DNA from 2 places in the Streptosporangium sp. NPDC049078 genome. Region 2 is predicted to be linked to the other one. Evidence: riboswitches for the same ligand, from Rfam matches in the RefSeq annotation. Region 2 holds a riboswitch; the other holds the start of a gene.
What was found. Region 2 has a riboswitch for glycine ahead of gcvT (glycine cleavage system aminomethyltransferase GcvT). Riboswitches for the same ligand answer to the same signal wherever they lie in the genome.
Positions count from the first base shown of each region.

Region 1: another riboswitch for glycine. It lies ahead of gcvP (aminomethyl-transferring glycine dehydrogenase); the one in region 2 lies ahead of gcvT (glycine cleavage system aminomethyltransferase GcvT).

Region 1 covers NZ_JBEZEL010000017.1:196,386-199,779, reverse strand. Annotated here, with positions in the region: gene AB0B90_RS28505 (MerR family transcriptional regulator) at 1-306, shown strand, start outside; gene AB0B90_RS28500 (bifunctional nuclease family protein) at 386-856, shown strand; gene AB0B90_RS28495 (MerR family transcriptional regulator) at 1,001-1,621, shown strand; glycine riboswitch at 1,637-1,729, shown strand; gene gcvP (aminomethyl-transferring glycine dehydrogenase) at 1,909-3,394, shown strand, end outside.
Region 2 covers NZ_JBEZEL010000015.1:104,174-107,567, reverse strand. Annotated here, with positions in the region: gene AB0B90_RS25760 (3-oxoacyl-ACP reductase) at 1-62, shown strand, start outside; gene AB0B90_RS25755 (gamma-glutamyl-gamma-aminobutyrate hydrolase family protein) at 210-905, shown strand; glycine riboswitch at 979-1,077, shown strand; glycine riboswitch at 1,078-1,172, shown strand; gene gcvT (glycine cleavage system aminomethyltransferase GcvT) at 1,206-2,297, shown strand; gene gcvH (glycine cleavage system protein GcvH) at 2,294-2,683, shown strand; gene AB0B90_RS25740 (L-serine ammonia-lyase) at 2,756-3,394, shown strand, end outside.

The DNA of each region.
Region 1 (3,394 bases), on a different contig from region 2:
GAGCTTGAGGACTACGGCCTGCTGGCCGCGGTGGCCCGCTACTACGACGCCGAGGCGCTGGCCGTGGCCCGCAGCGTCGGAGCCCTCGCCGCCTTCGGCCTGCGCGCCCGCCACCTGAGGGCGGTCAAGGCCGCGGCCGAGCGCGAGGCGGGCCTGGTGGAGCAGGCCGTCGCCCCGCTGCTGCGCCGTCGCGGGCCGGGCGCGATCGACCAGGCCGACGAGACGGCGAGGGAGATTTCCGGCCTGCTGCTGGAATTGCACGCCTCGCTGCTGCGTTCCGGCGTGCGTGGGGCTCTGGGTCGGTGAGAGCCTGACCAGGCACTCGTACCCCCACGAGTGTTACGTTGAACAAACCGGTCGGAATCCAGCGAAGACGGAGCAGCCCGTGTTGCAGATGGAGGTCGTGGGCGTTCGAGTTGAAATGCCCTCCAACCAGCCGATCGTCTTGTTGAAAGAGACGCATGGGGAGCGTTACCTGCCTATCTGGATCGGCATGACAGAGGCCACGGCGATCGCCATGGCCCAGGCCGAGGAACCACCACCCCGGCCGCTCACTCATGACCTGTTCCGTGACGTGCTCGAAGGGCTCGGAGTCCGGCTGAGCACGGTCAACATCGTCGCCCTGCGCGACGGCATCTTCTTCGCCGATCTCGTGTTCTCCAACGGGGTGGAGGTGAGCGCGCGTCCCTCGGACTCGATCGCCTTGGCACTTCGCACCGGCGCACGTATCTTCGCGAGTGAGGACGTGGTCCGGGAGGCGGGGGTGATCATCCCCGACGACCAGGAGGACGAGGTGGAGAAGTTCAGGGAGTTCCTTGACACGATCACGCCCGAGGACTTCGGCCGCGCGGGGTAGGAATTTCGGTGCATTTACGCTTCACGACGCGCCGAGTGGGGTCGTTGACTGGACTTGGCCCCAGTCCTACGGTGCATGTGAACCCTGCGGCCGTGCGTAAACCCCCAGATCAGGCCGTGGGATGAGAGAAAGCCGGAGGTCCGCGTGGCGGTCAGCAGCGGCGAGGGTAGAAACGCCGATCAGGATGACCCGAAACGGCGCCAGTCGGCACGTCAGCGCGCGGGTGAAGAGGGTCTGCTGTTCGACGGGCAACCGGTGAAGGTGCCCGCCGACATCGGCTACCGGGGCCCGACGGCCTGTTCCGCGGCCGGCATCACCTACCGGCAACTCGACTACTGGGCGCGCACCGGCCTCGTCGAGCCCACCGTGAGAGCCGCCCACGGATCCGGCTCCCAGCGCCTTTACGGCTTTCGCGACATCCTGGTGCTCAAGGTCGTCAAACGGCTCCTCGACACCGGCGTCTCCCTCCAGCAGATCCGCATCGCCGTGCAGCACCTGCGCGACCGGGGCGTCAACGACCTGGCCGGGATCACCCTGATGAGCGACGGGGTGAGCGTCTACGAGTGCACCTCGCCCGACGAGGTGATCGACCTCCTCCAGGGCGGCCAGGGAGTCTTCGGCATAGCACTGGGACGGGTGTGGCAGGAGGTGGAGGGCTCCCTCGCGGATCTGCCCGGCGAACGTGCGGAGTCGAGCGAGGGCCCTTTAGGCGATCATCAGGCCGATGAGCTGGCCCGCCGTCGCAGAGCACGACGAACCGGGTAAACTCGGACTCGCTGCTGACCCTGTGCGGGAGAGACCCCGACAGCGAGCGGGGCGCCGAAGGAGCAACCTCCCCGGAATCTCTCAGGCACCCGGTACCGCACGGACGAGGCAACTCTGGAAAGCAGGCGCGCCGGCCAGGCGCGACTCACCGACGGTGCAAGCCTCCCGTCACGGGTAGGTGAAGCTCTCAGGTCACGACGCGTGAGACGGTCGTGATGACAGAGGGGGAGACCAGGCATACGCCCGCGCCCAGCGCCGGTCTCCACCCCGTCCCGGGAGGCTTCACCATGACCGACCTGTCATCGCTCAGCGAACTCGGCTCCCTGCCGTTCTCCACCCGCCACATAGGGCCGGACGACGCCGGCCAGACCCGCATGCTGGAGGCGGTCGGATTCGCCTCCGTGGCCGACCTGGTCGCGGTGGCCGTGCCCGAGGCGATCCGCTCCGCGGGGCGGCTGAGCCTGCCCCCGGCGGCCGGGGAGTCCGAGGCCCTCGCGGAGCTTCGAGTCCTCGCCGGGCGCAACACCGTGCTCACCTCGATGATCGGCCTGGGCTACCACGACACGATCACTCCGGGCGTCATCCGCCGCAACCTCCTGGAGAACCCCGGCTGGTACACCGCGTACACGCCCTACCAGCCGGAGATCTCCCAGGGCCGTCTGGAGGCCCTGATCAACTTCCAGACCGTCGTCTCCGACCTGACCGCCCTCGACGTCGCCGGTGCCTCCCTGCTCGACGAGGCCACCGCCGCCGCCGAGGCGATGACCCTGGCCCGCCGCGCCGGCCGCGGCCCCTCGAAGGTGTTCGTGGTCGACGCCGACGCGCTGCCGCAGACCAAGGCGGTGCTGCGCACCCGCGCCGAGCCGCTCGGCATCGAACTGGTCGAGAGCGACTTCACCGCCGAGCTTCCCGAGTGCTTCGGGGTGCTCGTGCAGTATCCCGGCGCCAGCGGCAGGATCCGCGACTTCCGCGCCGTCGCCGACGCCGCCCACGCGCGCGGCGCCCAGGTGGTCGCCGCCGCCGACCTGCTCGCCCTCACCCTGCTGGCCGCGCCGGGCGAGCTCGGCGCCGACATCGCCGTCGGATCCTCGCAACGCTTCGGCGTCCCCCTCGGCTTCGGCGGCCCCCACGCCGCCTACATGGCGGTCCGCGACGGTCTCCAGCGCCAGCTGCCGGGCCGCCTGGTGGGCGTCTCCCAGGACGCCGACAAACGCCCCGCGTACCGGCTCGCCCTCCAGACCCGTGAGCAGCACATCCGCCGCGAGAAGGCCACCAGCAACATCTGCACCGCGCAGGTGCTGCTCGCCGTGATCGCCGGCATGTACGCCGTCTACCACGGCCCCGAGGGCCTGCGCAGGATCGGACGGCGCACCCACAGGCACGCCGTCGTGCTCGCCGAGGGCCTGCGCCAGGGCGGTGTCGAGGTCGTGCACGACACCTTCTTCGACACCGTGCTCGCCAGGGTGCCCGGCCGCGCCGAGGAGATCGTCGCCACGGCACGCGAGAACGGCGTCAACCTGCGCCTGGTCGACGCCGACCACGTGGGCGTCACCTGCGACGAGAAGACCGAGCCGCTCCACCTGGAGCAGGTCCTGGCCGCCTTCGAGATCAGCGGCGCCGTGCTGGCCGACCTCGACGCCGCCGCCCACGACGCGCTGCCCGCCGCGCTGGCGCGGGTCAGCGACTACCTGACCCACCCGGTCTTCCACAGCCACCGTTCCGAGACGGCCATGCTGCGCTACCTGCGAAGGCTCCAGGACAAGGACATCGCGC
Region 2 (3,394 bases):
TCACCGGCTCGGAGTTCCTGGTGGACGGCGGCATCTCCGGCGCGTACGTCACCCCGCTGTAGACCCGCTGTAGACCCGCTGCAGACCTCGCCCCGCCACCTTCGCGACCGGCGGTGGCGGGATTTGCCCAGGCCATACCCCGGCCCCGATAACGTGCGAGGACGTGGGCCCATCTCCCATGTCCCCGGCGTCCGCGTAAGAAAGAGATCATGTCCCGTCCCGTCATCGGCATCACCTGCTACGTCGAGCCCGCGCGCTTCACCGTCTGGGAGACGACCACCGCGCTCCTGCCGTACGACTACGTCGACCACGTGGCCCGCGCGGGCGGGCAGCCGGTGATCCTGCCCCCGGCGGGCGACCCCTCGGCGCTGGTGGAACGCCTGGACGGGCTCATCCTGGCCGGAGGCGGTGACGTCGGCCCCGAGCGGTACGGGCGGGAGCCGCACGAGCGGACCGGCTACGTCCGGCCGTTCCGCGACGACGCCGAGCTGGGACTGGTCGAGGCGGCGCTGGAGCGGGGCACCCCCTTCCTGGGGATCTGCCGGGGCATGCAGATCCTGAACGTCTCGCTGGGCGGCAGCCTCCATCAGCACCTGCCCGACGTGGTCGGCCACGCCGGGCACGCCCCGGCCCCCGGCCACTACGGCAGGATGCCGGTGCGGCTCGCCCCCGGCAGCCACACCTCGAAGATCTTCGGGACCGAGACCGTGGAGGTGGCCCACTACCACCACCAGGCCCTCGACCGGCTCGCCGAGGGCCTGACCGTGACCGCCCACGCCGAGGACGGCACGGTCGAGGCCGTGGAGGTGGACGGCCACCCCTTCGCCGTCGCCGTCCAGTGGCACCCCGAGACCGACGACGAGTCGGCTCTGTTCGAGGCGCTGGTCCGGCACGCCGCCCCCTGACCGGCACGGATCGGGGCCGCGAGGGGATTTCGCTCGGCCGGTGCGGGCGGTTAGGCTGGCCGATGACACCGATGAATCCCGTGCGGGAGAGCGTCCTGACACCCAGCCCAGGACCCCTGAAGGAGCAAGCCCTCCCCGCGAACCTCTCAAGGCAAAGGACCGTGCGGGTAGGTGCCCTCTGGAAAGCAGGTCCCACGACCTCGCCGAAGGTGAAAGTCCGGTAAAACCCGGATGAAACTCTCAGGCACCCACGACAGAGGGGGAGGATGCTCTCATCTGTCCCTTGTCTGAGGTGCGCACATGTCCCGACCTACGCCGCTGCGCGGCGTGCACGAGTCCCTCGGCGCGACGCTGACCGACTTCGCGGGCTGGCTGATGCCGCTCCGCTACGGCAGCGAGTCGGCCGAGCACAACGCGGTCCGCCAGGCGGCCGGCCTGTTCGACCTCTCCCACATGGGGGAGATCTTCGTGACGGGGCCGCAGGCCGCCGAAGCCCTCGACTACGCGCTGGTCGGCCACCTCTCCGCGCTGGAGCCCGGCCGCGCCCGCTACACGATGATCGTCGACGCCGAGGGCGGCGTGCTGGACGACCTGATCGTCTACCGGCTCGCCCCCGCCGAGTTCATGGTCGTCGCCAACGCCTCCAACTACCCCCGGGTGGCCGCCGAGCTGACCGGCCGCGCCAAGGGCTTCGACGCCGCGGTGGAGGACCGCTCCGAGCGGTACGCGCTGGTCGCGGTCCAGGGTCCGCGCTCCGCGGAGATCGTGGGCTCGCTCACCGACGCCGACCTCGAAGGGCTCAGGTACTACGCCGGTCTGCCCGCCGTCGTCGCCGGTCGCGAGGCCCTCGTCGCCCGTACGGGATACACCGGCGAGGACGGCTTCGAGTTGTTCGTCGCGGCCGAGGACGCCGAGCCGCTCTGGGCCGCCCTCACCGAGGCGGGCGCGCCGCACGGCCTGATCCCCGCGGGCCTGTCCGCCCGCGACACCCTCCGGCTGGAAGCCGGGATGCCGCTGTACGGCAACGAGCTGTCGGCCGCCCTGACCCCGTTCGACGCCGGGCTGGGCCGTGTGGTGAGGTTTGACAAACCGGGCGACTTCGTCGGCCGGGCCGCCCTCGAATCCCTCAAGGACGTCCCGCCGTCCCGCCGCCTGGTCGGCCTCGTCGCGACCGGCCGCAGGGTGCCCCGGCACGGGTATCCGGTGGTGGTCGCCGGTGACGGCGCGGTCGTCGGCGAGGTCACCAGCGGGGCGCCCTCCCAGTCACTGGGCAGGCCCATCGCGATGGCCTACGTGGACAACGGCCTGTCGTCAGGACTGGCCGTCGACATCAGGGGCAGCCACGAGCCGGTCGAGGTCGTCGCACTGCCTTTCTACAGGAGGAAAAAATGAGCAGCATTCCCGAGGACCTGCACTACACCAAGGAACACGAGTGGATCTCCGGCATCGATGACGGCCTCACCCTCACCGTGGGCATCACCGCCTACGCCGCCGAGGCGCTGGGTGACGTGGTCTACGTGCAGGTGCCCGAGGTCGGCGCGACGGTCGCCTCCGGTGACGCCGTCGGCGAGGTCGAGTCGACCAAGTCGGTGAGCGACATCTTCGCGCCGGTCGACGGCGAGGTCGTGGAGGTCAACCAGGCCGTCGTGGACGACCCCTCGCTGGTCAACAGCGACTCCTACGGTGAGGGCTGGCTGTTCCGCGTACGTCTTGAGGGCTCCGCCGACGACCTGCTGTCGCCCGAGGAGTACGCCGCGCTCACCTCGGGTGAGTCCTAAGCCTTTCCCCCCTCGCGTCACGGTCACGCGCGCCGGAGGGCGCGCGTGGCCGTCCACGCTGGAAGGATTCAGATGACGATCAGCGTCTTCGATCTCTTCAAGATCGGAATCGGCCCGTCCAGCTCGCACACCGGCGGCCCGATGGCCGCCGCCCACAAGTTCGCCCGCGGCCTCCACCAGGACGGGCTCCTGGAGAAGACGGCAAGGGTGCGCGCCGTCCTGTACGGCTCGCTGGGCCTGACCGGCAAGGGGCACGGCAGCGACAAGGCCGTGCTGCTCGGCCTGTCCGGTGAGAAGCCCGAGCTCGTCGACGTCGACGCGGTCGAGGGACGGCTCGCCGCCATGCGCGAGTCGGGCACCATCTCCCTGTACGGCTCGCGCGAGATCCCCTTCGTCATCGGCGAGGACCTCGTCTTCGAACGCAAGATCTCGCTCCCCGGCCACCCCAACGGAATGCGCTTCACCGCCCTGTCCGAGTCCGGCGAGACGGTCCGCGAGAAGGTCTACTACTCGGTCGGCGGCGGCTTCGTCGTCGACGAGAACGCCACCGGTGCCGACCGGATCAAAGCCGACGACACCGTCCTGCCCCACCCCTTCACCACGGCCGCCGAACTGCTCGCCCAGTGCGCGGAGACCGGGCTGTCCATCTCCGGGCTGATGCTGGAGAACGAGCAGGCGTTCGGCCGCACCGAGGCCGAGGTTCGCGACCGG